Regions from separate parts of the Spongiibacter sp. C9W genome, predicted to be linked through region 1. Evidence: riboswitches for the same ligand, from Rfam matches in the RefSeq annotation. Region 1 holds a riboswitch; each other region holds the start of a gene.
The links. Region 1 has a riboswitch for cobalamin ahead of AC2Q8J_RS14165 (TonB-dependent receptor domain-containing protein). Riboswitches for the same ligand answer to the same signal wherever they lie in the genome.

Region 1 (10,003 bases):
AGTGCCTTCAAGGGTTCTGGCTCAAATAGCGATACCCAGCCCATCCCTAAGTTTTCGGCGCGTGCAGCCAGCCAAAGGTTTTGTATGGCGCAGGCGGCGGACGCCAGGTCCATTTCCGGCAGCGTGCGGCGGCCGAACAGGTAGCGCTCTCGCTGGTCGCACAGTGCCACCACAATGAGTTCGGCGCACTCGCGTATACCTTCTACCTTTAGCTGTAAAAACTCACTACCGCGTTCTTCCAGCGCCTCGGCTGAGGCAGTGATCTCCTGCTGCACCAGGTCATAGAGTTGCTCCCGGAGCCGGGGCTTGCGGATGCGGATAAATCGCCAGGGTTGCATGTAGCCGACGCTGGGCGCTTGGTGTGCGGCGCTTAGCAGGCGTGTCAGTGTGGTGTCGTCAATCTCGCCACCGGTGAAGTGACGCATATCCCGCCGCGCGGCAATCACGCGATAGATGGCGTCGATATCGTCGCGGCTAAAGTCAGTTTTCATTGCCGGTATGTCGCTGAGTGCGGGGAATAAAAACGCGCTGGCCTTGGTCTTCGAGTACGGTAAGCGGTTGCCGATACAGTTTTTCCAGGGCGGGGGCTTGTAGCATGATCGAGGCGTCTCCCCAGCAGGCATTGCCGTCGGGGTAGAGCAGAAGGAGTTGGTCGCAGTAACGTGCTGCCAGGTTGATGTCGTGCAGGCAAAGCAGAACGGCATTTCCCTGTGCGGCCTGTTCGCGCATCATCGACATGACCGCAACTTGGTGGTGAAGGTCCAAGTGATTGCCGGGCTCGTCGGCCAGCCAAATATCCGCTTGCTGAGTCATGGCGGTGGCAATGGCCAGGCGCTGTTTTTCGCCGCCGGAAAGGCTGCTCACCAGGCGCTGCTCCATGCCACTTAACTCCATTCGCGCAAGTGCGGCGCGAGCGATCTCAAGGTCCTCGGCAGACTCCATATCCCAGGCGCTTAAGAAGGGATGGCGGCCGATCATCACCGATTCCATCACCGTTGCCGGGAAGCTGTCCGAGCGCTCCTGAAAGACAACCGCCATTTGCTGGGCGATTTGCCGCCGGCGCAGCCGTTGAATGGCCGAACCTGCGAGATATACCGTACCTTTACGAGGTTTGCGCAGTCCGGCCAGGGTATGGAGTAGGGTGGTTTTACCCGCGCCGTTGGGGCCGAGAACGCCCCAAACTTCGCCGCGCTGAATCGCAAAGTTAAGCTCGCTGCCATCGCTGCGACCCGGCACATCAATGCAAAGCTGGGCGGCTTGTAACAAGACCTCGCTCACTATCGGCTCCGGTATAACAGTAGCAAGAAGGTGGGAACGCCGAGCAGGGCGGTGATAACGCCAACGGGCAATTGCTCCGGTGCGATGATGGTTCTGGCCAGCGTATCTGCCAAGGTGAGCAGTGCACCGCCTGCCAAGGCGCAGGCGGGGAGAATCAGCCGCTGGTCATTCCCCAATATCAGCCGCAGCATATGTGGCACGACCAAGCCAACAAAGCCGATGCTGCCGGCGGTGGTGACCGCCAAAGCGGTGAGTAGGCTGGCGGCAATATAAATACTCCACTCCATGGGCTTAACGGCAACGCCCAGCGCCGCTGCTTGCAGCGGGCCGCGGGCCATTGCATTGAGGCTGCGCCCGAGTGGCAGCAGAAGCAGAGACAGAGCGAGTAGAGTCGTCAGTGCTGGCCACGGGCTGCGAGCATAGGCGAGATCACCCATCAGCCAGAACAGCATGCCGGGCAGGCTTTCGGTGGGGGCAATGGCAAGCATAAAGGTGACCACGGCTCCCCATCCCGCCGCAATAACCACACCGGTAAGCAGTAAGCGTGTGGGTGTCCAGCTGCCGGTGCCGTGGGCTAAGCCGAATACCGTGATCGCCGATACAATGGCGCCGATGAATGCCGAGCCTGAAACCGCCGCACTGCCCAGACCAAGTAGCATGGCGCTCAGGGCGCCCACCGCCGCGCCACCGGAAAGGCCGAGCACATAGGGGTCCGCCAGCGGGTTGCGCAGCAGCACTTGCATAAGTGCGCCCGCCGCGGCCAGTAGCCCGCCGGTGGCAAAGGCAGCGAGGCTGCGCGGTAATCGCAGGTCGAATATCAAGGTGTGGTGTAGGGGGTCTCCCTCTCCTTGCAGCACCGCCCACAGCTCCGCGGTGCTAATGGCGACACTCCCAGTGCTTACACTAAGCGCAACGGCCAACAGCGCGCCGAGGCTGAGCAGGGCGAGTGCGGGTAGCAGGCGCGGGGTGTGATAGCTAGCGGCGGCCACGTGCGGTGTCCAGGTGCTGGCACAGCATACGGGTGCCGCTGAGGAGTCTTGGTGTTGGCCGTTGCAGAGTAGAGGGTGGAATAAAGAACAGGTTATCTCTCTGCACGGCCAGCAGGCCTGAGTAGGGGCGCCAGTCGTCCAGCCAGCTGCGATTTTCTTCTCCCATGCCGCCGGCGATAATGGCTTCGGGGTTGGCGGCTAATACGGCCTCGTGGTCGATGCGAGCAGCCAAGCGCGGCAGGTTGCCAAAGACGTTTATGCCGCCGCACAGGCGTGTCGCTTCGCTAATGAGGTGTTGGTCGTTAACCGTCATTAAGGGGTTAACCCAAATTTGCTGAAAAACGCGAACGCTCTCAGCGTTCTGGTACTGCTTGCGTAAGGCGGATATGCCTTGGTCAAAATGCTCGGCGGCGGCATTTGCTGAGGGCTCGCTGCCGGCCAGCTCGCCAAAACGGCGTAGGGTGCGACTAACATCGTCAAAGCCGCGCAGCTCGCTGTAATACACCTTAAGCTCCAGTGCTTCGAGTTGCGCCAGTTGCTCTGTCGGGTTGCCACTGTGCCAGCCGATTAGCAGGTCCGGTTTTAAGCTGAGAATCGCTTCGAGGTCAAAACGGTTGTAGCTGCCCACTCTCGGCAGGGCTTTCGCTTCATCAGGGTAGTCACTAAAGCTGACGGCAGCGATTAATTTATCGCCCGCGCCTGCGGCATAGAGCAGCTCCGTCGCACCGGGTGACAGGGCGATAATGCGCGCAGCCGGAGCATCCAGGCAAACCTTTACGTTGCGGTCATCGTCAACGCAGCGCTCGCTGCTGGCACTGGCTATATGCGCGAGCAGTAGGCTGAGTACGACAAGCAGGCGGCGCATCAATACTCCACGCCTTTTCTCGCCTTAATGCCCGCGCGAAAGGCGTGTTTTTTATCATCGATCATCGATACGGTGTCGGCCAGTTCTTTGAGGGCTGGCGGCGCACCACGGCCAGTAATAATCACGCTCTGCTCCCGAGGGCGGTTGCGCAGCGCTTCGTAGACTTCTTCGGCGTCGATGTATCCGTACTTCAATATGTAGGTCAGTTCGTCGAGCAGCACTAAGTGTAATGAGGCATCGTTCAACAGTGTTTTCGTTTGCTGCCAGGCTTGCTGAGCGGCTTCGCGATCGCGTTCCCGGCTTTGTGTTTCCCAGGTAAAACCGGAGCCCATCACAATGAAAGGTACCTCGGGACAGCGCTGTTGCAAGAAGTTTCTCTCACCGCAGTCCCAGGTCCCCTTGATGAACTGCACCACCGCGGCCTTGTAGCCGTGACCAATACAGCGAATCACCGTGCCAAAACCCGAGCTGGATTTCCCCTTGCCCGGCCCGCTTAAGACGATAAGCACGCCGCGCTCTTCGGTAGCTTTCGCGACCTTGGCGTCGATCAGTGCCTTCTTCTTCTGCATGCGCTGTTGGTGGCGCTTTTCTTCTTCATTCATTGTGACGGAGCTCCATCGCTGTCTAAGCTTTCGCCTTAGGGGGCGTAGGTCACGCTTAGCAGCGCTTCACGCCCAATTGACTCATAGTTGCCGAGGCTGAAGTGTCTGGCGCTAACGTAGTCTTTGTCAAACAGGTTCTTTACCAGCAGTTGCAACTTGAGGCTGTCATTGATCTGGTAGGAAACACCGGCATCGACCAGGCCGTAGCCCGGCAATTCGTCGGTATTGCTGGTGTTTTCGTAGCGGTCACTGGTCAAGCGAACACTGGCATTGACTCCCCATTGCTGCCATTGGCGGTCAACATCGATGTTAACCTGGCTGTCGGCGCGGCGGCGCAATTCCTTGCCTGAATTTTTGTCTTCGGTATCCAGGAGCGTTGCATTGGCTTCGATATGCCACTGTCTTACTACGGTTGCCAAGCTTAGCTCCAGGCCCTCGATGCGCGCTGATTCAATTTGGTCCGGCCCGAAGGTGGCGGGGTTGTATTGGATGAGCTTATCCACGTCGTTGATGAAATAGTTAACGCTCCACTGCCCCCAGGCGTGTTTGCCGCGCAACTCCAGCTCCCGGTTTTTTGAGCTTTCAGGCTCGAGGTTGGGGTTGCCGTAGCCGGGGTAGTAGAGGTCGTTAAAAGTGGGGGCGTTGAAGCCCTCGCCGTAGGAGGCGATCAATTTCATGCCCATGGGTAAGTCCAATCCGGCGGCGGCGTTGCGGGTGTCGCTGGAGCCAAATTGCTCGTTGCTGTCATGGCGCCAGCCCAGTGCGTAGTCGATGCGGCCATAGTCGGCTTGCCATTGCGCAAAGCCTGCATTGTTCTCGCGTTCGTCTTTGCCGTAGCTCAGCGTGCTATCGACCTCGTCATTAATATGCTCGCCACCCAGGGTGAGTACGTGGTGTTTACCGAGCTGCCAGTCATTCTGGGCGGTGAATTGCTTGCGAGTGGTTTCGAATACATCGCCGCGAAGATTCGCGGCAACCAACGCGGGGTCGCGATAGCGATAGCGCGTTTGGCTTTCATCGGTAGATTGGCCCGCGGTGAGCTTCAGTGCCCAGTTGTCGCTTAGCTGAAATTCACCGCGCAAACCCGCGACGGTAACCGTGCTGTCTGTGTAGGGCTCGCAGCCAAAGTTATTGGGAAACGGTGCGTAGCAGTTGGTGTCGTATTCGCTCTCGCTATCGCTGTGCTGGTACAGCGCGTGAACGTTGGCGCGTGCGTTAAAGCGATGTGACACGCTGAAATTGATAGCCTGCTGCTCAAAACCGTCGTCATCGCCGTGGCGCAGCGCCTTGCTTGTGGTGTTGTCGACGCCGTCGGTCTCCTCGTACAAGCCGCTTAGGCTGAACTGAGTGTCGGCGTTTCCGCCGTTCACAGCAGCAACCGTTTTAACAGTGCCCTGGGTGCCCGCGCTAAGTTGTACAAAGGGTTTCACGCCATCGGTGTCGTGGTACTTCTTGGTGATGATGTTAATGACACCGCCAATCGCCTCGGAACCATACAAGGCTGAGCGAGGCCCGCGAACAATTTCTACGCGCTCGATCAGCTCCGGGGGCAAGTTAGTGAGCGAGGGGCTGCCCAGTGTTGCTGAGCCTACCCGCACGCCGTCAACCAACAGCAGCGTATGGTTGCTTTGGTTGCCGCGAACAAACAAGCTGGTGGCGGCGCCGCGGCCACCGTTGCGCACGAAGCTAATGCCAGCAGCGCGAGACAGCAATTCCTGCAGGTCTAGGGGTGCGATACGTTCGATATCGGCACGCTCGAATACCGTGACGGGCGCCAGTACTTCGGCAATGCTTTGCTCAGTGCGTGTGGCGGTAACGACGGTAGTTTCTATTTCACCGGCGCTGGTAAACAGCGGGCTGGATAAGGCTGCAAGCAGAGCAGTGTTCACAACAAGTGGACGGTTTTTCATGACTTACCTCAAAGCTAAAAATAGGAAGCAATGAGGGAGGGATAGTGGTGATATACAAGTATATGACCGCTGATGAAGCCCTCCGCTACATCGGGTGATAACTGATTAGGCCGGTTCCGGGCTCTCACCAAAGGTGATTACCGTTGCGGGGGCAGCGTCGGTCTTGTCGAGTGGTCGACTCACCGAACTTCCCGTTTAACCCTCAAACTAATGTCTTTGGGCACCTAACACAGGCGGCGCAACTCTATTCGGGCGCGAAGGCGTTGTCAAATTGTACACATCGGTGCAGCTTGTTCTGTGCCAAAGTTTGTATGAGATGTTTAGGTGCCTTAAGCCTTCATACCAATTTGGTGTTGCATAAGCTAACCGTTTGCACTCAGCAGATAGTTCGTTTAATGAATGGAAGGGTGTGGACGACGGGGTCGTCCACGAGGTGCGTTTGGGGCATGCGGTGATCTGGGGTGCCCCAAAGAGCCTTAAGCTTTATATCGGATTGCCATTAATTGAAGCGCTTTCAAGAACGTCTTCTTGGTCCCCGGAAGTTTGTTTGACCATTATCCCGTTCCCTGGCGCGAACCAAGTAGTGGTTTCGTCGCCACTGCTTGTTGTACGCATTTTGCAGGCGTGAAAGGTTCCAGCGGGTACAGTGATAGTTTCCCGTCCGAGGTAGGTCGTTTTATCAGTAACTTCTGTGGATGTTGAGGGTGCACCAGGAATATCTGACTCAACGTTAACGGTGTAAGTCTGGGTATAACTTTGATTAACCGTAAGATCGAAGCGTTTTTCCATGTAGGGCTCTATTACAGTGGTGACAGTGGTCTTTCCAAACCCAGGGACGTTAGTTTCAGTGATTGTTCCAAATGTGCGAAGAGTTTTATTGCCATCGGCAAGCTTTGTGTAGGTGTAAGTTGTCGATTCAGAGTCGGCAAAGTCTTGACTGGCGTCCGCTACAACGTCTGACTTGGCTTCAACAGCATTATTACCATTGTAGGTGGTGTTTTTGAGAAGCTCAGTATCGGCAGTCGTTCGGATATCGCCTTCAGGCGAGCTCGACAAGATCACCTGTTTCACTGTAGTGCCAACTGCTTGCAGAGATGCGTCAAAGCAGGCTAATGCACTACCGCTGCTACCGTCGTTCCCGTCGTTCCCGTCGTTCCCGTCGTTCCCGTCGTTCCCGTCGTTCCCGTCGTTCCCGTCGTTCCCGTCGTTCCCGTCGTTCCCGTCGTTCCCGTCGTTCCCGTCGTTCCCGTCGTTCCCGTCGTTCCCGTCGTTCCCGTCGTTTCCGTCGTTTCCGTCGTTCCCGCCATTGCCACCATTATTTCCAATATTGGAAGCATCAAGTGTGGTGCTGGCAGGCGCTAGTACTTGTGCGTCACCTGAGTAGCCCCATTTTTGCGCGGCGGTATCAAGTGCTGAGCTCATTTCATTCAAAAAGTTTACGTATGGAGCGTTAATTGCAATGCCATTGTTCGCCGCATCAATTATGCCGTCGGCGGCGTCTTTCGCTAATGCATTCAAAGCGTCGAGAGCCGGTGCCCCCGAGCTATTTGCCAGCTCTGCTAACGCGGCGAGTATCAGCGCATATCGGCCTGCGTTATCATCATTAAAGCTATTTGCTGACGCTGAGCCCGCTAGTTCGGGCAATGAGAGAATACCCTCAAGTTGGGGGGCTAGGCTGTTTTTAACGATATCGTTTAGCTGTTTTGCTACTGACGGCGCTAATGGCAGCAGTTGATGGACTTCTGCTAGTCTGAAGGCAATTTCGGTAAGCGGCGTTACGGTTGTCTTGCTTAACCCAGCTGGGACAAGTGCGTGCATTTTTTGCCCTGCTGGAAATGGCACGGTCGTTGCCAGAGCCTCGTCAAAATATGTTGCATCTACATTGCCCTCTACAACCACAATTTTTGCTTTGCTATTAAGGCTTGCGGGAATAGAGAGCGTTATTTGGCCTGACTCATCAAGGGTGCCAGATGTGATGATTGTTGTCCCATCTCGGCGATATACACTGACGTTGACACCGTTCATTATTCCGAGAGAAGGTGCTATTACTAGCGGCTCATTTTTTTCGGTATTTTTATCGTCGCTGCTATTACACGCAACGAGCATAGCACTTGCCATGCAAAGCGAGACAATTCCTTTGAGTTTTTTCATTGCTACATCCCATCCTTGGATATGTTTTGATTCTGCGCGCCTTACAGCTAATCCTGCTGATCGCGCTCGGGCTAAGCTATCACGCAATTTATCAGCAGACTAGTAGTAGTTTCTTTCGCCAATTCACTTTGAGCTCGCTCGTTATCTTCTAATGGCGGTTTTGTTGTTGGTAGGTTTTGCCTCGCCGTTTCATGCGTTTTGGTGGTATCGATTAGCTTTTCCCGAGTCGCAGTCTTTTCGATGAAGTGTGCAGTGAGCGCTGGAGGATAGAATGACCTTTCTTGCTATAAAACTACTCGACGGAAAGTGCTTTGATCCCGCGCAATAGGCTGAGATTCACGGGAGTAGGCAGGCCCTTTTGTTCTGCCATGCGACAGAGGTAGCCCGTGATGTAGTCGATCTCACTGCGGCGACCGGACTCGATGTCTTGTAACATCGAGGAGCGGTTGAGGGCGGTATTTGCGACGACGTCCAAGACTTGCTCCCGCAGGCCGTCAAAGACATCGCCGAGTTGCAAATGCGGCGCCAGGCAGAGCGCCTCGTCGATGACGCCGTGCAGTTGCTGAAGCGCCTGAGGATTGTCCAACAGCTCGCCGTTGCGGCAGCGATACAGCGCCGTTAAGGGGTTGATGGCGCAGTTGATAATGAGCTTGCGCCACAGGGCTTGCTCGATGTTCGGGTCGGGGGTAACAACGAGCGGCCCGACGCTGAGTTCCCTCGCCAGGGCTTTATCATTTGAGCCGCTGCCAAGCAGCGTGCGACCGCGACCCGCGTGCACGACCTGAAACGGAGCGGGGCGAAACGCTCCTTCCGTGGTGACGGCGTGATAGCACTGCAGGTCGGGCCGAAGTTTGAGCAATTCTTCGCGCACGCCCAGGCCATTTTGAAGCAACACCACGCAGGCACCCGAGGCCAAGCGAGGGCTGATAGACGCAACGGCTGACAAACTGTCTGGTGCTTTGGTGGTAAGGAGTAAACGCGCTATCGGCGGACCGTTTTGTTCGCATGATTCTGCCGCCAATGGCAGCAGTTCAGCGCTCCCTGCCAGAGTCGCGAGAATTCCCCCTGCCATTTTAAACTGCGAAAGTCGTTCGTCGCTGCGTAGCAGCAATGTGGTTGGTAGGCCATGTTTAACGGCGTAGCTGGCCCACAGGCTGCCTATCGCGCCTGCGCCAAGTATGTGCCAATGTGAGCGGTGTGAGGTCATGGTGGCAGCTTACGTGATGGCCGCGGTGCGGAGCAACGGTGCTGTTTGCGCGCGTCAGCCCTTGTTACACTTGTGCCCGTTCATTTGTATAGGAAGAACCTGAATGCCGTCGTTTGATATCGTGTCTGAAGTGGATTTGCACACCTTTACCAATGCCCTTGATCAGGCCAACCGCCAGTTGGATACCCGCTTTGATTTTCGCGGTGTTGAAGCCAGCTTCGAGCGCGACGGGCTCAATGCCACGGTGTGGGCCGAGGCGGAGTTTCAGCTGACTCAGATGGAAGACATACTGCGCAGCACCCTGATAAAGAACAAGATCGACCCGAAGGCGATGGAACTGGGTGACATGGAGGGCTACGGTAAGCAAGTGCGGCAACGGGTGACCATGAAAAATGGTTTGGAGTCGGATCTGTGCCGCAAGATCGTCAAGCTGATCAAAGACAGCAAGCTGAAAGTGCAAAGCCAAATTCAGGGTGACCAGGTGAGGGTCACCGGTAAGAAACGCGACGACCTCCAGCAGGTAATGGCACTGTTGCGCGATGCTGATCTAGAGCAGCCCCTGCAATTCAATAATTTTCGCGATTGATTGCACCGACTCCGGCCTCTGGGCCGCAGCCCAATTAAGGATAGGCAATAATGCAGCCCCAGCCGTCACCGGACGTCACCGACCTGCCATGGTATCGAGCCATTTTTACACAGCAGATGTTTATCTGCGTGCTTACTGGGTTGGCCTCGGGGTTGCCGTTGTATTTCCTCATTCAACTGGTGCCAGCGTGGCTGCGCAGCGAGGGAGTGGGGCTAACCGAGATCGGCTTATTTGCCCTGGTGGGCTTCCCGTATAACTGGAAGTTTGTATGGGCACCGCTGATGGATCGCTATGTGCCGCCGTTTTTGGGCCGCCGGCGCGGGTGGATGTTGATCACGCAGATCGCTCTCATGCTGTCCATGGCGGCACTGGGTTTTATTGACCCGACGATGTCTGTCGGGCTGGTTGCCTACGT
Region 2 (10,003 bases), 210 kb from region 1:
CAATGAGCTGGGCACCAGCGCCAATGGCTTCGATCCCGAGGCGCTGGTGCGCCTGAATAATGGCCGCTTCTGGGTGGCCGATGAATACGGCCCCAGCCTGGTGTTGTTGGAAAGTGACGGCCGCATTGTGCGCCGCGAAGTTCCTCAGGGGCGTGGCGTCGACTACGTTGCTGCCGGGTACACCGTGAGTGAAGGCTTCCTGCCCGGTATTCTTGCTCGTCGCCAAGTCGACCGCGGGATTTCAGCCTTGGCCGTGACGCCAGACAACGAATTCTTATACTTTGTGATGGAAGCGCCGCTGGCTAACCCCAGCGTGGCAGCGGTAGCCGATTCGCGCGTGGTGCGTATCGTTAAACTGGCGTTGAATGACGACGGCAGCATTGCCAGTGTTGATGGTGAATACCTGTATCGCCTGGATACGCCCTCGCAGTTTGCGACCAAACACGATGGTAAAGGCGCGCTGGACAATGGTGAGTTTGTCAGCCAAAGCGAGGTGCGCGTAACCGAAGCGGCCGCCGTGGATGTTGACAGCCTGGTGGTGGTTGAGCAGGCTCGCGACGTGAGTAAGTACTACCGAATCAACCTCGCCAATGCGACCAGTATTCTGGGCAGTCAGTGGGACCAGGAGAGTACCTCGCCCAGCCTGGAAGAGCAGTTCCTGATTAGCGACGCGCCCTTTGTCGTGAAGCAACTGGGCTTTGACAGTTTGAGCATGCCGCTGCCGGCGGGTATTGATGCGCTCGGCGAAAATATTGAAGGTCTGGCACTACTCAGCTCGGCGTTTGTCGCCGTGGTGTCGGATAACCGCTATGGCGTGTATGACCAAAGCAGTGCCGGCGCGCGCAGCCGTATCAGCATTCTGCCGCTGGGTAGCTTCATTATCAGCAGCACGCCGCCCTATCGCCCAAGCCTGGATTATGCCGAGTCGGCCAGCTATCAACGTGCCGATGCCCAACCCGATACTGGCGCGGCAGAGATTGTTGCCGTGGATACCACCAATGACCAGCTGTTTGTGGTCAATGCCCAGCTTGGCATTGTCGAAGTGTTAGATATTGAAACGCCCCTGCAGCCTACGCTGTTGGGGCAACTCGATATTGCGGCGGCGGCCACCGATAGCGGTGTGACCCTCGGTGCAATCAACAGCGTGGCTGTGGGCACACAACACGTTGCCGTTGCTATTGAAAACAGCGACCGTCAGCAAAACGGTATTGCCGCGCTATACAACCTTGAAGACCTTACCCTGGCGGCCACGTTCGAGGTGGGTGCCGGGCCGGATATGCTGACCTTTGACCTGCTGGCGCAGCGCTTGCTGGTTGCCAATGAAGGCGAGCCCAATGATGACTACAGCATCGACCCCGAAGGCAGCGTAACCCTCATCGACCTGACTGACGGTGTTGATGCCGCGGAAGTCACACAGATCGGTTTCAGCGAATTTAATGCGGGCGGTGCGCGCGCCAGCGAATTGCCCGCCGGTGTGCGGGTGTTCGGGCCGGGTGCCAGCGTCGCCCAGGATTTGGAGCCGGAGTACATAGGCGTAGCGCTGAACAACAGCAAAGCCTTCGTCAGCTTGCAGGAAAACAACGCCGTAGCGGTGATCGATTTCGACAGCAAATCCGTCAGCGAGATTTTCGCGCTGGGCACCAAAGACTTTGGTGTGAAGGGCAATGAGCTGGATGTTAACGACGACGGCAGCATTAATTTTGGGCTGTGGCCGGGCGTGGTGGGTATGTACCAGCCGGATGCGATCGCGGCCTATCAGTTTGCAGGTAAGAATTTCTTTGTTACCGCCAACGAAGGTGATGCCCGCGATTACAGCGGTTTTTCCGAGGAGCTGCGCGCCAGTGACCTCGATGGTGTGAGTGGCCCGGATATCGACCCGGCAAACCCCAGTGCAAATGCAGCCGCTGACGACAACCAACTTGGCCGCTTGAAGGTGAGCAGCGAGGCGGGTAACACCGATGCTGACAACGACATTGAAGAAATCAGTGCCTTCGGTGCTCGGTCCTTTGCGATCTGGGATGAAGAGGGCAACTTAGTCTTCGACTCCGGCGCGGATTTGCTGCGCGTGACCCACGCTCTGCTGGGCAATAATGCCAACGACCGCGACACCCGCAGCGACGACAAAGGCGCCGAGCCTGAAGGCTTGACGCTGATCGCCAGCCTGGGGCGTGTCTATGCCTTTATTGGTTTGGAGCGCACCGGCGGCATTGCGGTGTACGACGTGACCTCGCCCTACGGCGTGCAGTTTGTGCAGTATGTGAACAATCGCAATTTTGCGGCTGACCTGCAAAACGAAACGGGCGATGTGGGTCCAGAAGGGCTGACCGGCTTCCTGAAAGAGGGCGTGGGTTACATTGTTGTCGGCAACGAGGTGAGCGGCAATGTACGCATCTTCGAACTCGATGCCGGAAACAGCGTTAGCGATTAATTTTGGGCCCTGCCGGGCCTTGCATCTCTGCCCCGGGTGTTGCCCGGGGTTGCTGACTTATATAGCCGCTTTTAAGACTTAACCGGCCGCTTCTGTAGTTTTCGCTGCAAGGTGCGCCGGTGCATTCCCAGCTGCCGCGCCGTGGCAGAAATATTGCCATCGTTATCCTTCAGAGCCTGTTGAATATGCTCCCAGGTCATGCGCTCCAGCGACGGTGCGTTACTGGGGGGAAGGGCTTGCCCCGGCTCAGGCTTTGAGCTCTCCTCCAGCGCGGCGAGAATCGCGGCGGTGCCAGCGGGCTTCTGCAAATAATTATCTGCACCCAGTTTTATGGCATCCACTGCGGTCGCGATGCTGGAATAGCCGGTCAGCATCAGCATGCGTATGTCGGGGAAGCGGTTGCGCAAATAGGGAATAATGTTCAGACCCGACTCCTGGTCAATTTTCAGGTCCACCACCGCATAATTCGGAACGTACTGCTGACAGCATTCGCGGGCCTCATCGAGATTATTCGCCAGCTTTACCTCATAGCCCTTGCGCGTTAGCGAACGTTGCAAGGCGGTGCAAAAGGCGTCGTCATCATCAATGACTAAAAAGCGTTTAGCGGTCATGGCGTATCCCCTCAATAGCTTCGCTGAGTAATCGCGGCCAGCGGCAGGCTTAGCTCCAGGCGACTGCCGCCTTCCGGGCGGCGCTGCCACTGTAGCTGGCCGCCGTAGCGTTCGGCCGTGGCGTGGCTGAGCAATAGGCCCAGCCCGAGGCCCTTTCCTTTGGTGCTGACATAGGCGCGGTGAATACGCCCCTCCGCGCCCGGCAGGCCTGGGCCGCGGTCACAAATCGTTATGTATAAATGAATGTCGTCGCGATGAACCGCCAGCGCAACATCGTCGGGGCTGGCGTCGGCGGCATTGTTTAACAGGTTGAGAATACTCTGCGAGACGGTGCCGTCCAAGTTGATGGACAGGCTCTTGCAGTCGTCGGCAATGGACACGGCGACAGCGCAGGCGGGGCGCATAAGCTGCCAGCGGTCGATAACGCCGTCGATATAGCTAACCACTGCTGTGGCTTCTGCTTGCTGGGTACTCAGGTCGCGAGCGGTGCTCACCAACTTATCGAGAATCTGTTTGCAGTGGTCGACTTGCTCGCTAAGTGCCTCCACATCGTCGGCATAGTTGTCGTCTATTTCGTCCAGCAAGTCTTCGCTAATTACCTTAATTGTGGCTAGCGGCGTGCCGAGTTCGTGCGCCGTACCGGCCGCGAGTGTGGCGACGGCGAGCAGTTGTTCGTCTTGTAGCTGGCGTTCACGCACCTGGGCGAGCTCGTTTTCTTTTTGGCGCAGGCTGGACGCCATGGCGGATACGAAGTAGCTGATAAGCAGGGCGCTGACCACGAAGTTCATCCACATGCCGACCATATGCATATTGATGGCCGGGGCGTTGTGCATATGCTGAGCGTGGGGCGAAAGGGGCGCCAGCGGGATGAAGTAAAACAGCAGTAGCCCATATGCCAGCAGCGATACGATCACCAGGCCCCAGGTGTAGCGCAGCGGCAGTGTTGTGGCTGATATGCACAGGGGCACTAACAGGTAAGAGATAAAGGGGTTGCTACTGCCACCGGAGAGGTACAGAACGGCGGTAAAGCCGGCGACATCAATGCACAGCTGAACGAAAAATTCTAAGTCGGTAACGGGCCAGCGCTGATAGCTGCGCCACCAGCAAAAGGCGGCAAAAATAGCGATGACGCCAAGCAGCAGCTCGAGTGTTACGTAGGGGAGGAGCCAGCCCAGCTGGTATTTGGCGAACTGCAAGGCACCGAATTGCCCGGCGATAACAACGCTACGAATCGCGCAGAGTCGGCGCATATTGGCGATGTCTGAATTCACAGGCCGCTCCAGATAAAGAGGCGAGTATAGCGCTTGTCGCCATGTAGGCGAATGACTGCGACATTTTGTCGCAGAGAGGGTGGCGGCGATTTTGCTACCATGTAGCCCACTTTAGGCTTAGTCATAACAACAGGCAATTTCTATGTCCCGCTCTACTCTTTGCACGGCGCTGCTGTCGGCTGCGGTTTTAAGCTCAACCCCTGTATTTGCGCACGACGACATTGTGCAGGTGGCGTCGATGGGCGCGGCCGCCCACGGCCCCATTGGGGTAATGGGCGACCACACTCACAAAGCGGGTGAGTGGATGTTCTCCTACCGCTATATGGCGATGGAGATGGAAGGCAATCTCGGCGGTGGTGACTCGCTCTCTGCCCGAGAGATTACCGGCACGATGATGAACCCCGGCCCCTATATGGTTGCGCCGCTAAGCATGGATATGGAAATGCATATGTTTGGTGCCATGTATGCACCCAGCGATGACGTTACGCTGATGTTTATGCTGCCCTACCTGAGTAACGAAATGGATCACCAAACGCGCATGGGTGGTAGCTTTACGACAGAGAGCAGTGGTTGGGGCGACGTGAAGGCCTCGGCGCTGGTCACACTGTATACCTCTGCCGATAATGCCCATCGAGTGCACGCCAACCTCGGGCTTAGCTTGCCAACTGGTAGCATTGACGAGCGCGATGACACGCCAGCAATGAAAAATGCCAAGCTGCCCTACCGCATGCAACTGGGTAGTGGCAGCGTCGACCTGCTGCCGGGTGTGACCTACAGTGGTCAGGAGGCGTCACTGAGCTGGGGCGCCCAGCTGGCGTTGACCATTCGCAGTGACTACAACGACAACGACTACCGTCTTGGCAATCGCGCCCAAGTAAGTGCGTGGTTGGCGCACAGCTTCTCTCCGGCGTTGAGCGCTTCGCTGCGCGTAACTCACAGCGCCTGGGGAAATATCGACGGTGCGCGAGACGATCTGAATCCGATGATGGTGCCAACGGCGGACCCCGATGCGCAGGGCGGCGAGCGCAGCGAGCTCTCATTGGGCCTCAATTACCTGTTCCTGAAAGGGGCTGCGAAGGGGCACCGGCTGGCGCTGGAATATGGCGAGCCGGTTTACCAGCACTTGGACGGTCCGCAAATGGAACTGGACTCGACGCTAACCGCGGGCTGGCAATACGCATTTTAATGCGCCTGTCATAGAGCTGCGTCAAACTCCGACATCAATGGCATGCTATTCTGGCATGCCATTTTTGGTTGTAAGGGAGTGCAGTAATGTCCAGAAAGCTAGTTATCAATATTCACCTGTATTTAGCCGCGTTCTTTGCGCCGATGGTGGTGATCATGGCGCTCTCAGGTGGGCTCTACCTGTTGGGTGTAAAGGGCAGTGTCGAAAAAGAGACCGTAGCTGTTGTGCCGGTAAAGATCGATACCCAAAGCCCCGACCTCGAGCAACAGGTGCGCGACTTACTCCAAGAGCAGGGCCTGAATAGTAACTTCCAGTATTTGAAGCACCGCGGCGAAAACCTGGATACTCGCCCGACCAACCGTCAGTTCTACCAGCTGATACAGCGCGACGATGGCCTGCATATTGTCGCTGCCAAGCCCGATTTGATTGCCGCTTTAATCGAGCTGCACAAGGGGCACGGCCCCACGTTGTATAAGCAGTTTGAAATTGCGTTCTCGATGGCGCTGGTCGTGATTATGCTCAGTGGTTTGTATTTGGGCTTTGCCTCAAAAGGGCTGAAAACACGCACCATACAGCTGAGCTTGTCCGGCACAGCGCTATTTCTGATTCTTGCCTTATTGGCCTGACAAACTTGTGCAGCGGGCGAGCTGTGGTATGCTCCCCCGCGTTCTGAAGGTGCCTGTCGACACGAGCAATCGGTCTGGCAGGTTAAACGGGAAGTTTGGTAAACCGCCAAGGTGAATCCAACGCTGCCCCCGCAACGGTGATCATTTCGATGAGAGCCCGATACCGGCCTTTAGACGTTAACAGCAATGAAGCGGAGGGCTTCATGCGTTGGACTTCTTCTGGCCCTTGCGGCTCGCTGTCGAATTCCCTCGTCCCCTCCCTCATGCGTTTTTTAACTTACGTTTGAGGTTTCACAATGAACAATACGCGATGTTTGCTGCTGTGCAGCGGGCTGGTGTGGTGCGCGCCAAATTTTGCGGAGCATCTTCAACTTGAAGAAATGGCGGTGACCGCCGAAGCCGACACGTCGGCGGGCTTATCGTTGTATGAGCAACACCGGGCCGGGTCTCGGCTGGGCTTAACCGTTATGGAAACTCCCGCCAGCGTGGCGGTCATCACCGGAGAAGACATTGCTGAAAAGGGCGACTTCTCGGGCTTGTCTGCGCTAACGCGGGCGGCGGGCTTCGCCGCCAATGCCTCGCCGGGAAATGGCGGCAGTGCCACGTCCGTTCGCGGGTTTGCCGGGCACAGTTCGGTGGTTAGCACCTATGATGGCAAGCGCTTGTATGTGGGCAGTGGCACGGTCAGCTTCCCTGCCGACACTTGGACAATGGCGCGCATTGAGGTGCTGCGTGGCCCTGGTTCGGTGATCAATGGTGTGGGCGCCATTGGCGCCACGGTGAATTACGTGCCGAAAAAGCCGTCCTTCGAGAAGGCGCCGAATGAGCTTGATATCAGTGCAGGCAGTTTTGGTTTGCGACGTTTTGCGCTGGGCCTGGGGGATGCGGTATCCGACCAGCTCGCCTACCGCATTGATGCGGTGGATCACCGCAGCGATGGTTACGTGGACCGCGCCGATGAGCATCGACAGGCGCTGGCGGTTGGTGTCTTGTTTCAGCAGACGGCGCAGTTGTCGTGGCAGCTTGCCGTCGATATTGCCGACACTGATGCCGCGCCGTACTGGGGAACGCCACTGGTCGATGGTCGGGTGCATCCGTCGACACGCCGCAATAATTACAATGTTAGCGATGCCTTCGTGTCTTATCAGGATTTGTGGCCGCGGCTCTCTGCCACTTGGCAGATCAGCGAGGCGGCGGTACTCCGCAGTGAACTCTACTACATGCGTGCCGATCGCCACTGGCGCAATGTTGAGAGTTACGCCTACAACTCGGCCTCTGGTGAGGTGGACCGGAGTTTCTATCTGGAAATACTGCACGACCAGGAGCAGTTGGGCTATCGCGCGGATGTCACCTTAGCGCAACCCCTACTGGGGCGTGACAACCGATTCAACATCGGTCTGGAAGTGAACGATATCGACTTCAGCCACCGCAACAACTCCCCTTACCAAGGCAGCAGTAGCGTCGACCTGGAGCAGCCTGCGCCGGGCCGTTGGCGCGACGGTGTGCAGAGTGCCACCAGCGATGACTTCAGCAGTGAGACACAGCAAGTCGCCTTGTTTCTCGACGATCATCTGCAAATCACGCCACAGTGGAGTGCCGTGTTGGGCTTGCGCTACGACCGACTTGAGATCGAGCGCAACGGCCAGAGCGCGTCGCGCAGTACCTCGTCGCCCAGTGGCGGCAGTTGGCGTGTTGGTGCGGTTTACCAGCCGTCAGAGGAAACCTCTGTCTATGCGCAATACAGCCGTGCACTCGACCCCATTGGATCGGTACTGACATCGGTGAACGATGACGTAGAGCTGGCCAGGGGTGAGCAAGTAGAGCTCGGCATAAAACAGCAGTACTGGCAGGGGCGTTTGCAAACCAGTTTAGCGGTATACGATATCGTCAAACGCGACCTGTTGAGCGCTGACCCCGGCGGTGTGCAGCGGCAAATTGGTGAGCAATCTTCCCGAGGTATCGAGTGGGAGGTGTATACACAGGTAAGCGAGTCGGTCAGCCTTGATTTTAATCTGGCATTGGCGCGGGCGCGTTACGAGGAGTTCGTGAAAGGCAGCGATGATCTTTCCGGGAACACCCCGCGCAATGTCGCCGAGAAAACCGCCAACCTGTGGCTGCGTTGGCAGTGGCATCCTCACTGGCAGCTGGGTGCGGGCCTGCGCTATGTGGGTGAGCGCTATGCTAATGACAGTAACACCTCGGTATTGCCGTCCTACCGCGTTGTCGACGCGGCCCTTCACTGGCAGGTCAGTGATGCCCTGCAAATAAGTTTGCGCGGTAAAAACCTGTCGGACACCCGCGACTATGTGTTGGCACCCTATGGTGATCAATGGATCCTGGCAGATGGGCGCGCTGCCGACCTCAGTTTGAATTATCGCTTCTGAGGCGCGGCGAGATGAAACTAAAGCGGTATTTATATCTGGGGCATCGCTGGCTGGGTGTGGCTATGTGCGTGCTGTTTGCCATGTGGTTTATCAGCGGCATTGTGCTGATGTATGTGCCCTATCCAGGCTTGAGCGAGGAGGAACGACTGGCGGGCTTGCCGCCGCTGCGGGCCTCTGCCGTTGCCGTTTCCCCGCGGCAGTTGTTGAGCGAGGCGGGCGTTACTCAGCTCAGCCTGCGCGCCATTGGCGATCGCGCTGCCTATGTTGTTGGTTTCAGCGATGGCCGAACAGAGCGGTATTACGCTGATACGGCCGAGCCCGTCGCCGCAATTTCTGCGGAGGAGGCCGTCGGGTTTGCGCAGGCCTTTGCCCGGCGCAGTGGTCGCCTGGCGGCCGGTGACGCTGGGGTGGTATCGGTGGCGAGTATCGACTACGACCAGTGGAGCTTATCGTCGAGCTTGCGCGAGCATCGCCCGCTCTTTCGGGTGGACCTTGGCACCGAGGATGGGCTTCAGCTTTATGTGTCGTCGCAAACGGGCCAGGTGCTGCGAGATACCACGCGCTTTGAACGCAGCTGGAATTGGCTGGGGGCCAACCTGCATTGGCTCTATCCGGCGGCGCTGCGTCGCCACTCAGAACTGTGGGCGCAGTTGGTAATTGCTTTATCGCTATTGGGGTTGCTGTCTATTGCCAGTGGGGCCGTTGTTGGCATTTGGCGTCTGCGTTTGCGCAAGCCCTACAAGGGGCGTCGTTATAGCCCCTATCGTGGGGTGATGAAATGGCACCACGTAATGGGGCTGATCTGCGTATTATTCTTCGCCACCTATATGTTTAGCGGTTTGATGTCGATGAGCCCGTGGGGAATTTTTTCGTCAGGTGAGCCCTACTCACGGCAGGCGCAGCGCTATTACGGCGGAGGGGAAATCGCGGACGAGGTGGCGTCACTGCCCACGCTTCAACAGGTTCTCCGTAGCGGGGAATACCGAGAATTACATTGGCGACGATTGGGCGGCGAATATTACCTGCTTGGCTCGCGCTCCCCTCGCCATACAGACTTATTGCGGCCGCTGTCCTGGCAGCGTGAGCCGGTGATGGCGGCGAAGATCGCCGATGCCGCAGCGCAGCTGCTGCCCGACCACGGCTACTGGGTTGAGGTGCTGGCCGGGCACGATGTGTACTACTACAGCCATCACCAGCGCTATCGTCCACTGCCGGTGATGCGGCTGCGTTTTGACGACCCACAGGCAACGTGGTTCCACATTGACCCGCTCACGGGTGAGCTGCGTGGCAGGCTTACTCAGCGCGAGCGATTGCGGCGCTGGCTATACAACGGCTTGCATAGCTGGGACTTTTTGCCGCTGTTGAACCGTCGTCCGCTCTGGGATGTGTTGGTGATTACAATGATGGTTTTGGGGGCTGGCTTTTCGATAACCGCGATAATCATCGCGGCGAAACGCCTTCAGGCGCGGCCCAGCAGGTGACGCTCTTAACCGCGAA
Region 3 (10,003 bases), 1.5 Mb from region 1:
CAGCAAGGCGGCTGCCGAGCGCGTTCGTGGCGGCGACCTGGATCTGATGTTGAGTTTTCCGCAGGCCCTGCCTGCCGACTTTTCCAGCGAAGAGCTTTTTACCGACCCTTATATCGCGGCGGCAAGGCAGGGGCACCCGCTGGCAGACCAGCAAGCCTCCGCAGAGTCGTTTTTACGCTACGACCATGTCATTGTTTCGCCCACGGGGTTTGCTTTTGAGGGAGGCCTGTTCCGCGACCTGCATCACTCGCCGTTACTCGACAAAGTGGCGGTTACGCTGCCCAATTTTGCGGTGTTGCCGAGTTTGCTGGCGGGCAGCGATCTCATCGCGATGATCCCGCGCCGGCTGTTATCGGTAATGTCTGGCCCGCTGAGTGAGGTAAAGATTGCGGCGACGATGCCGTCGATCACCGTCGCCGCAGCGTGGCATCCGCGCCTGGACCATGATCTCGCCCACCGCTGGGTGCGCAAGCTGTTGCGTGCAGAGGCGCTGCTGGCCTGAGGGTCAGCCCGGAATGTTATCTCGCTGTCATATAACTATGCTAAAACCTATAGGGCTGTCATCTCGGTGTCACACGGCTGCCATTTTTTAGCGCTGGGCGCTGCGGTCAAGTAATAGAAAATATTAGTTAGAAAACTAGAGGGGAAGGTTGGATGAATCCATTACTTAAAGAAGCGGAGCGCAAGGGCTGGTCGCGGCGACTATTTCTGCGCAACCTGTTGTTCTCGGCAGGCAGTGTTGCCACGGCAAGCTGGTTGACCGCCTGTGGTGGCAGTTCGTCCAGTTCCAGCAGCAATGGTAGTGCGACGTTCTCCAGTAAATTTCGCAACATAGGCCCTCTGCAAGAGCCCAATGACGACGGCATTCGCCTGCCCCTGGGGTTCACCTCCCGTCAGTTGGCGGTATTTGGCGAGCCGCCAGTACCCAGTGTTGACCCGCTGTTCTTCTGGCATTCAGACCCCGATGGCGGCGGCACATTCAGAACCGACGACGGTGGCTGGATCTACGTTAGTAACTCCGAAGCGCGCGACCTGACAACGATTCGCGACCAGGACCCGACTGGGGAATTCCGACGCAATCTAGACCGCGATACCGCCGCGTTCTTGCCGCCATTTTTCGGCGGCGGGGTCAGTGCCTTGCGCTTTGATGCGGCGGGTAATCTTGTCGATGCCTACCCCTGCCAGCGCGGTACCACCACGAATTGCTCTGGCGGCGCCACCCCCTGGGGAACCTGGATTAACGGCGAGGAGATCTGGGACGGCAAGATGTTTGAATGCAGCCCGCTTCGCGACGGCGGCGAGGCTGTTGAGCTGCCGTGCTTCGGCCGCAAAGCCCACGAAATGGTGGCGGTTGATGCCGAGCGCCGAGCGATTTACCACACCGAAGATATCGACAGCGAGACCGACCGCTTCTATCGCACCGCCTGGACGAGCAGCAGCTGGCCGGTAGCCAATGAGCGCCCCGACATGGCTGCCGGGAAACTGCAGGTGCTGTATGTGCCTGCGGGCATTGATGCCGCGCGTGCCGGCCCCACGCCGATTGTATGGAACGATGCCATTGACGACGGCCGCGCTCAGCCTGCAACGGTGGGTGAGGTCGACGCCACGATCTTTGGTGGCAATGAAGGCGTTTGGTACCTCAATGGCTTTATCTTCTTCTCCACGAAGAGTGACGACAATATCTGGGCCATTGATATTGACGGCGAAACCATCGAGAGCATCTACGCCCCTCGGGATGACGTGGCAGGCTCCCCCTTCGACAATGCCGAAGAGCCGATGACAGGGGTGGACAATATTGCCATGACCCTGGACGGTGAAATGCTGGTGGTGGAAGACGGCGGTTTTATGCGCTGCATGGTGCTGTTGCCGGACCGAACCACCATTCCGCTGTTACAGCTTCCCGGCAACCCTAGCCTCACTGAGGTGACTGGCATTGCCATTGCCCCCACTGGGGACCGCTTATACGTATCCGGGCAGCGCAGCCGTCCTTTAGGCTTGTTGCCGCCGGAATTGGAACCCGGCTCGCCTATTCCAACCCGCGTGGCAGGCGTCACCTATGAAATTCAAATGCCGTTTAAAGTGAGAGTGGATCGTCCGCTGGCGAAGGCATTGAGCTAACGACAACTGCTCATATTCGATAGGCCGCATACGCGGCCTTTTTTATGATTAAAACTGGTTTATATCGGCCTATTTAGAGCTCAATTTGTACCGATTGGAAGGTGTCGAGAACGGGGCTTGCCACCTCTTTCATAAAGCGCTGGTGGCTGGGGTGATTAACATAGGTTTTTAAGTCAGCCTCGCAGAGAAACTCGGCCACTAACGCGTTGTCGGCATTGCCGCGATACAGTTTTGCATCGGGGCCAAAGTGGTAGGAGACCATCTCTGGAATATCTTCTGGAAGGCGGGCTAGCCCCTGGCTAACAGCGTCTATTTCAGTTTGCGTGGTTTCGGGCTTCCACGTGAGTAGTACGATGTGTTTAATCATTTTAATCCCGTAAACATAGTGGATGTGCGTGCCTGGGCGCCTGTGTGGCCGCTGCAGACCCATTCGCGATGGTGGTTAAGTAATATTGTTGGACTCCGACCATATGCGCAGATCGTCCAAAATTTTCAGCGCACTGCGGCCGAAGTCTGTCAGCGCATAATTGACGGCGATCGGGCGCTCGCTGATCACGGTACGCGTCACCATATTGCGCGCTTCAAGCTCTTTCAGGCGTTGATCTATCATCTTCTTACTTGCCCCGCCGAGCATTCGTACCAGGTCATTAAACCGTACTGGGCCGTCTTTTAGGTGGTAAATAATTGAGCCAGTCCATTTTCCACCAATCACCCTCATGCCGCGCTCAATCGAGCAGGGCTCCAGGCAGGCATCACTGGCGGTTCGGCGGCCTCGTTCGTCAACGTTCACCCGTGCTTTCATTGTGTGCTTTCCCCGTTCTTCGCCCAACTGTACCCGTTGGGCTGATTCAAAGGTAACTAAAAGGTAACTGGTTGTTTTTGGTAACCACTGCCGATATCGTCCTCTCATTGCTTGGCTTAATCAAGTCCTGACCTGACTGGAGGGTTTCATGAGTAATATTCTGATTATCAATGGGCATCAGCCCTATGACTTCGCAAAGGGCGAGTTAAACGCAGCCTTCGTTGCCGCCGCTGCAGCCTACTTTGGCGAGTGCGGCGACGCCGTGCGCCAGACGGTTGTTGCCGATGGCTACAATGTTGATGAGGAGGTGGCTAACCATCAGTGGGCAGATGTTGTGCTGATGCAATTCCCCGCGAACTGGATGGGGGTACCCTGGTCTTTCAAAAAGTACATGGACGAGGTGTATACCGCAGGCATGGATGGGCGACTGTGCGAAGGGGACGGCCGCAGCGCCGCTGAGCCCAAGCGCAACTATGGCACTGGGGGAGTGTTGGCGAACACACGCTACATGTTGTCGGTGACGTTCAATGCCCCAAAGGAGGCCTTTGACGATCCCGCTGAGCCATTTTTTAGCGGCATGAGTGTCGATGATTTACTCGCACCAGTTCATTTAAATATGAAGTTTTTTGCCGCGACGCCGCTGCCTACTTTCTCTGCGCACGATGTGATGAAGGCGCCTGATATCGACAGTGACTTTACGCGTTTTCAACGCCACCTCGCCACTCACCTTTAATGGTTTTACCTGGGAGATGCCATTATGACAACGCCTAAACTAGAAGCGGGTATGCCTTTTCCGAGCATACACGTTACCGCCGAAGATCAAACGACTCGCGATATTACTGCGCCACAGAATGGGTGTGACTGGATGATGATTGTCGTCTATCGCGGCAAGCATTGCCCTCTGTGTACGCGGTACTTGAACAGTCTGGAGGAGGTCAGAGAGACGCTCAGAAATAGTGGGGTAGATATTGCCGCGGTGTCCGCCGATAGCCCTGAGCAGCTGGCAGCGCACAAAGCCGAACTCAAGGTTAACTTCCCCCTGTACACTGGCTTGTCTGTCGAGCAAATGCAGGCCCTGGGCCTGTATATTTCTGACCCGCGATCAGCGCAGGAAACCGACCATCCCTTTGCGGAGCCCGGTATATTCGTTATCAATGCTGAGGGCCAGCTACATGTGGTGGATATCTCAAATAACCCCTTCGTTCGCCCAGAGATAAGCACCTTGGTTTCCGGTTTGCGCTGGATACGAGACCCGGACAACAACTATCCGGTAAGAGGTAAGCGAGCCTATCAATGATACGGTTGGGCAAACGGAACAAGCGGTGAGCGAGCGCGCTCACCTCACCTTGGCAGCAAGGACTGCGTTCTTATCGCAACCCTGTGTTATCGCTATTCTGGCGAGAGTCGATCATTGATTTGCTGGTTGAATACCGCCAGTGCCCCTTCAAACCGACCGAAGTTTAGTGCTTCGTTTGCGCCTGAGCGCAGCCCCTGTTGTATGCTCTCGCCAATTTCAAAATCCTCGCTGAGCGTTTTCACGGTTATCGCATGATTTTTCGCCCAGTGCGCTAGGTCTTTGTCCGTTTCGACGCGGTTTGCCGGCACCAGTGTACACAGCCGCATGCGCGTAGACGACGCGCTGAGTGGCTCAAAGTGCACCCATCCAATATGGTCAGGCTGCACCAGGAGCTGGGTGGTTGGGAACAAGGTGTAGACCACCTGAGCATGGTCGCGCAGCTGCCAGTCAGCTTCAGCTTGCGTGCGCAAGTCGGCCATTGAGCGCTTGGCAAGTATGGAGCGCAGGTGCGGCCCGCTGCTTTCGTAGCTCGATAAGTTGTCAAAGAAGTAAGGCGCGATGGTGTTTCGGTGGGCCACGCGGAAGTGATAGGCTTCTATGCCGCCCTCCACCAACAACTTCCAATTCACCTCACGGGTTTGCTCCTCTACATGAAGAAGCTGCAGTGACTCGCCGCCAAACCATGAAAAGTCCGGGGCGTAGTCCTGCAAAAAGGCGGGGATATCCGGCGCTTCTTCGCCGGCCGGATTTACCCACAGCCAACCACCAAACTCGCTGCAACCAAGTCGTTTTAAGCCGTGTTGGGCGCGGTCCAGATCGGGGAAGCCCAGCTTTTGATGGGGTACGCCAATGAGCTCGCCGCGGTTGTCCCAGGTCCAGGCGTGGTAGGGGCAGGTGAAGCGGTGTTTGCAGCCAGATTGTTCATCTACCAATCGCGTGCCCCGGTGGCGGCAAACATTTAAGAAAACATGCACGTGGCCATCGGCATCGCGGGTGATCAGCAGAGGTAAGCCGGCCAGTGTGCGGCGCAGAAAGGCGCCGGGTTCTTTCAACTCGCTGCTGTGCACCAGAGGCTGGGGTAGTTGCCGGAAAATGGCGGCCTGTTCCCGCTCGAAAATCGACGCCGAATAGTAGTGCTCAACAGGGTTATGGCTAACGCTGGCGTCAAGAAAGGCAGACTTTTCTTCATTGAGTTTCAGCAACTCGTTAATGCGATGGATTTCAGTTGTGTGTTTCACGCTGCGACCCCTTGCGATTTACGCGACTTACCATGTGGTAAGTGAAACCATGCTTACCACATGGTAAGCTGTCAAGCGGCAATAAAGTGTGGCAAACAGCCCGTTTGAAAAAAACAGTAGGAGCGCATGGTGACGAGTGAGGCAGCGGATACGCGACAGCAATTTTTGTCGGTGGCAACACGTCTGTTTGCCGAGCGCGGTTTCTATGGCACCAGCATTGCGGCCATTGCCGACGAGTTGCCCTATACCAAGCAGGCCCTGCTTCACCACTTTGGCAGCAAGGAAAAGCTATATGGCGAAGTGCTTAAAGGAATTTCTGACCAGTTGATGGCAGAACTAGAGGCAGCGCGCGATGCCACAAGCGGCGAGGGTAGCAGTGCCTTGGAAGACACGCTGATACGCTTTTACCGCCTGCTGGAAGGGCAGACCCACAAAACGCAGCTGCTAATGCGCGAACTCCTGGACAACAAACACCGCGCAACCTCTGCCAATGTCTGGTACTTGCGGCCATTTTTGGAGTCGCTTATCGCGTTGGCCAAGCAGGCCTCGCCGTCCACCTTTTCGTCCGATGCTCAGGCCTTAATTACCGTGTATCAGCTGCTCGGGGCGATGAATTACTTTTTGGTTTCCGAGCCGACATTGAGCCAGATGTTTGGTGAGGAAATGTATCGCGAACTGCGCAGCGGCTACGAGGAAAAACTCAGAGTATTGATCTCGCAAGCCATTGGCTGACCCACACAAATTTCGCGCGATTAAATATCGCCTGGCGTCTGCTACCCGGTACTTAGTGCCCGCGCCTTTGTCTTGACCGAGTTAATTAAGTCGGTATGATCGCTCCCTGTTCCAGGTGCCCAATTGTTGTTTTACTTGGGTTAAACGGGAAACAGGTGCGCATACTGTGCTGATTCTGGCCATGCATGCTAGCCCTGTGCTGCCCCCGCAACGGTAATCAGAAGTAGTTTGGCACGGCCACTGTCTCACGACGGGAAGGCGTCAAACATTTGGAGAGATCCACTTCTGTAAGCCCGGAGACCGGCCTGAACACAGTGCGTAGTTGCGGTGGGCGACGTAGCAGGGTCAGTTTTCCCTTCTAAATTCCTCCCTTTTCGACAACCGCGTTTTATCAATCACATGCGGGTGGGCATGCGAGCGCAATAGCTGGTTATGCCAGTTGTCGAGATGTCCATTTGCACGCGGTATCACAGCCTTACTTTGGCTGCCGTACAGGAAGGGACTTCGGGTGAATCAGCATTTTAATAAGTGGCACCGGACTAAGGCGTTACTGGTATTCCTTCTCGCACTGACAGCGAGTGTGTTGTGCTCGGCGGCGCAGGCGAGCCTGGTGATCGTCTCCGACCGCTCTTCCTCGGTGCTGGTGGCGGGCGCTCACCGCTATCTTGATAAGAAGCCGCAGGCGGATATAGCGATTCGCACCGTTAGCCAAGTAGAGCGCCTGAACGACGCAGATTTACAACAGCTGCTGCTGAGTCATCATTCCTTACTTCTCGCCGGGGTGTTCGGCGAATCCGTCGAACGCCTGCTGGCAATGGCGTATCCGCGCGGTCAACGCCGCTTTGTATTGCACAGTGACAACCGGCTTATGGCGCTGCAGCGCGATGCCAATGGGCAGCCGTTTTCCAGCGCCGTTAGTCAGCAGTTTGTGGGCAGCGAGGGCCTGGCGCTGGATGCTGAGTCACTGGCGGCCAGTCAGCAAAAATTTCCTGAGTACAGCGCGTGGTTGCAGGCGCGGGCGTATTGGATTCACCGCTCGGCGGTGAATGCCGAGTCGTTGATTGCGCTGCTGAATGATGGGGATGCCGCACCACTGCGCGAACAGGCGCCGCTGCGTTTGGCCTTACACGGTAAACAAGGGGAGCGTTGGCTGACGAGTGACGAGCTGGATAAATCACTGTCTGCCGATAAACCCATTGTTTGGGTGCTCGACCACAACACCGGCGACCTCAACGGTGAATGGGCGTTGCATCGCGCTATTTGCGCAAACCAGCAGTGGCAGTGCGTCTCGTTATTGGCGGCATGGGGTGAGCCCAGCGTCGACGCTGTAGATACCATCGCAACGCTAATGGCCGGTAAGCGTGCGGCGACGCCCTCGGTCATTATTTCTCTGCAGGACTTTGTCGTCGGCGGCGGTGAAGGTCGCCAAGCGGTTCTCGATGCACTGCAAGCGCTTAACCTGCCTGTGTTGAAAGGCCTGCGGGTGCTGGACTGGGGCTATAGTGACTGGCAGCTTTCCGCTCAGGGTTTGCCCGCAGATTCAGTGCACTACCGGTTGGCCATGCCTGAACTACAGGGCATTGGACAGGCGCAAATTCTCTCGCTGGCGTCAGACTCCGGTATCGACCCGGCCACCGGTGCCAAGCTGCGTCGCAGCAAAGTGGTGGGCGCTGAGTTGGCCCGGCAACTGCGGCGGGTAGAGCGTTGGTTGGCGCTGCAAAACAAGCGCAACGTCGATAAACGGATCGCCATTGTCTACTACAACCACCCTCCCGGTCGCCACAATATCGGCGCAGATAATCTCAATGTGCCCGACAGTTTGCTGGAAATGCTGCAGGCATTGCAGTCTGCGGGCTATCACACCGGAAAGCTTCCGGAGAATACCGAGGCCTTGCTGAGTTTGCTGCAGGAACGGGGCGTGAATTTACCTGAAGATCGCCAGGCATTGGCGGAGATGTCTGGCAAGGTCGCCAGCCTGAGTGCAGACGATTACCGGAAGTGGTTTGCCACGCTGCCCAAGGTCGTACAGCAGGAAATGGTGGCTGGCCCGCTGGGAGAGTTACACCAGCGTATGGTGAGTCAGCTTGAGCGGCTCAGCGCACTTCAGGATTTTCGCCTGCGCCAGAAACGTTTAACGCTACTCACCGAGAGTATGCACAATACCGTCACGAATCTTCACCACGCCCTCGATGGTGTGCGTCAAAAAAGCCGCAATCGGGCACTGGATTTATTGGAGCAGCTAGAGAGCGAATACCAGGCGCAAATTGATGCTGTGGCCAGTGGTGGCCAGGCGTCATGGCGGGCCGCCGAGGCGCGGGTGGCAGCGCTGGTTGCGCTGGGCATTGAAGGCATTCGCGGCTGGGGCGACGCTCCCGGTAAGGTGATGGTCTGGGACGAGCGTTTGCTGGTGCCTGGCGTTCGCTTTGGCAATGTCTTCGTCGGCCCGCAGCCACCGCGGGGCTGGGAACTGAACGAAGAGCTGTTGCACGCCAATTTGAGTTTTCCGCCGCCGCATCAGTACCTAGCGTTCTATCGCTACTTGCAGGATGACTTTGGCGCCGATGCGCTGGTGCATGTGGGTCGTCATTCCACCTACGAGTTTTTGCCGCGCCGGGGTGTGGGCCTGGGGGAAGACGACTACCCGAGCATTATCGCGGGTGATTTGCCGGGGGTGTATCCCTACATCGTCGATGGTGTTGGCGAAGGGATTCAAGCCAAACGCCGTGGCTTAGCGGTGATGGTGGATCACTTAACACCGCCTCTGGCAGTTACTGAGCTTTACGATGAGCTATTGGAAGTGCGGCAGTTAGTGGAGAGCGCCGAGGCCGCGAGTGACCCGTTCATCCGCAGCGGCGCGCTGGCGCAGCTCAGGGCGAAAATCGATGAATATGGTCTGCGCGATGAGCTGGAAGCGTCTATGGACGAAGAGCTAAAAGTGCGAGGTATCGGTTTTGAAGAGATTGATGAAGAGCTCTTTCTCCACGAAGTCGGCCACTACCTGACCCATGTTCAGGAAGACTTTATGCCGCTGGGCCTGCATGTATTGGGTCGCGATTGGAGCACGACCGGCGTTGATACCATGTTGGCTTCGATGGCCGACAGCGGCGCGACTAAGGCTGAAAAAGCGGTGTGGCGGCGAGACCTGACGCGTTCTCCCAAAGCCGAGATGACCGCGCTACTCAATGGCTTGAATGGGCGCTTTGTTGCCCCCGGTAAAGGCAACGACCCGATTCGAACCCCCGAGGCCTTGCCCACCGGGCGCAACTTTCACGCCCTGGACGGCAGTCTTATTCCCAGCAAGCTCGGCTATCAGGTTGGGCGCCAGCTGGCTGATCAGGTGCTTCGCGGTGAGCAAGGCGACGAGGTTCTGCTGCGTGAAAAAGCCCAGCGCGTTGCCGCCAAATACGGCGAAGCGGGTCCTGCCAATAAACAGGGCGTGATTCTTTGGGCTTCGGATGCGGTGCGAGACGAGGGGGCGATGGTGGCCTTTGGCCTCAAACTGCTGGGTATGCGACCGGTGTGGAACAGTCGCGGCATTGTAAAAGGGCTGGAGCGCATCGAACTGGGCGAGGATCAGGCCCGGCGTATGGACGTGTTGTTTACCGCCTCTGGGCTGTTTCGCGATTTATACGGGCGACATATGGCCTTGCTTGATCGCGCCGTGTTAATGGCGCTGGATGCCAGCCGCGACACCATCGCAGAGCGATACCCGAATTTACGGCCCGCCCTCAACGCCGCGCTGGCGCTGATCGAAGACACCGCCGCCGGTGGTCGCGAGCCGCTGGAGAAAAACCAAGTGGCGACTAACTGGGTGGC

Region 2: linked by a shared signal. The riboswitch ahead of AC2Q8J_RS13125 (TonB-dependent receptor) and the one ahead of AC2Q8J_RS14165 (TonB-dependent receptor domain-containing protein) in region 1 are both predicted to bind cobalamin.
Region 3: linked by a shared signal. The riboswitch ahead of AC2Q8J_RS06840 (cobaltochelatase subunit CobN) and the one ahead of AC2Q8J_RS14165 (TonB-dependent receptor domain-containing protein) in region 1 are both predicted to bind cobalamin.

What each region holds. Positions count from the first base shown of each region.
Region 1 is NZ_CM170672.1:2,971,785-2,981,787, forward strand. Features, by position in the region: gene bluB (5,6-dimethylbenzimidazole synthase) at 1-491, opposite strand, end outside; gene AC2Q8J_RS14145 (ABC transporter ATP-binding protein) at 481-1,278, opposite strand; gene AC2Q8J_RS14150 (FecCD family ABC transporter permease) at 1,278-2,267, opposite strand; gene AC2Q8J_RS14155 (cobalamin-binding protein) at 2,254-3,132, opposite strand; gene cobO (cob(I)yrinic acid a,c-diamide adenosyltransferase) at 3,132-3,734, opposite strand; gene AC2Q8J_RS14165 (TonB-dependent receptor domain-containing protein) at 3,770-5,644, opposite strand; cobalamin riboswitch at 5,736-5,887, opposite strand; gene AC2Q8J_RS14170 (DUF3108 domain-containing protein) at 6,128-7,795, opposite strand; gene AC2Q8J_RS14175 (2-dehydropantoate 2-reductase) at 8,088-9,002, opposite strand; gene AC2Q8J_RS14180 (YajQ family cyclic di-GMP-binding protein) at 9,106-9,588, shown strand; gene AC2Q8J_RS14185 (AmpG family muropeptide MFS transporter) at 9,639-10,003, shown strand, end outside.
Region 2 is NZ_CM170672.1:2,761,569-2,771,571, forward strand. Features, by position in the region: gene AC2Q8J_RS13100 (choice-of-anchor I family protein) at 1-2,428, shown strand, start outside; gene AC2Q8J_RS13105 (response regulator transcription factor) at 2,500-3,039, opposite strand; gene AC2Q8J_RS13110 (ATP-binding protein) at 3,051-4,310, opposite strand; gene AC2Q8J_RS13115 (transporter) at 4,453-5,496, shown strand; gene AC2Q8J_RS13120 (hypothetical protein) at 5,583-6,122, shown strand; cobalamin riboswitch at 6,153-6,308, shown strand; gene AC2Q8J_RS13125 (TonB-dependent receptor) at 6,419-8,506, shown strand; gene AC2Q8J_RS13130 (PepSY domain-containing protein) at 8,518-9,987, shown strand; gene AC2Q8J_RS13135 (peptidylprolyl isomerase) at 9,993-10,003, opposite strand, start outside.
Region 3 is NZ_CM170672.1:1,435,310-1,445,312, reverse strand. Features, by position in the region: gene AC2Q8J_RS06880 (LysR family transcriptional regulator) at 1-502, shown strand, start outside; gene AC2Q8J_RS06875 (alkaline phosphatase PhoX) at 655-2,118, shown strand; gene AC2Q8J_RS06870 (Dabb family protein) at 2,192-2,485, opposite strand; gene AC2Q8J_RS06865 (winged helix-turn-helix transcriptional regulator) at 2,561-2,920, opposite strand; gene AC2Q8J_RS06860 (NAD(P)H-dependent oxidoreductase) at 3,069-3,653, shown strand; gene AC2Q8J_RS06855 (redoxin domain-containing protein) at 3,678-4,217, shown strand; gene AC2Q8J_RS06850 (aromatic ring-hydroxylating oxygenase subunit alpha) at 4,310-5,455, opposite strand; gene AC2Q8J_RS06845 (TetR/AcrR family transcriptional regulator) at 5,582-6,187, shown strand; cobalamin riboswitch at 6,284-6,511, shown strand; gene AC2Q8J_RS06840 (cobaltochelatase subunit CobN) at 6,696-10,003, shown strand, end outside.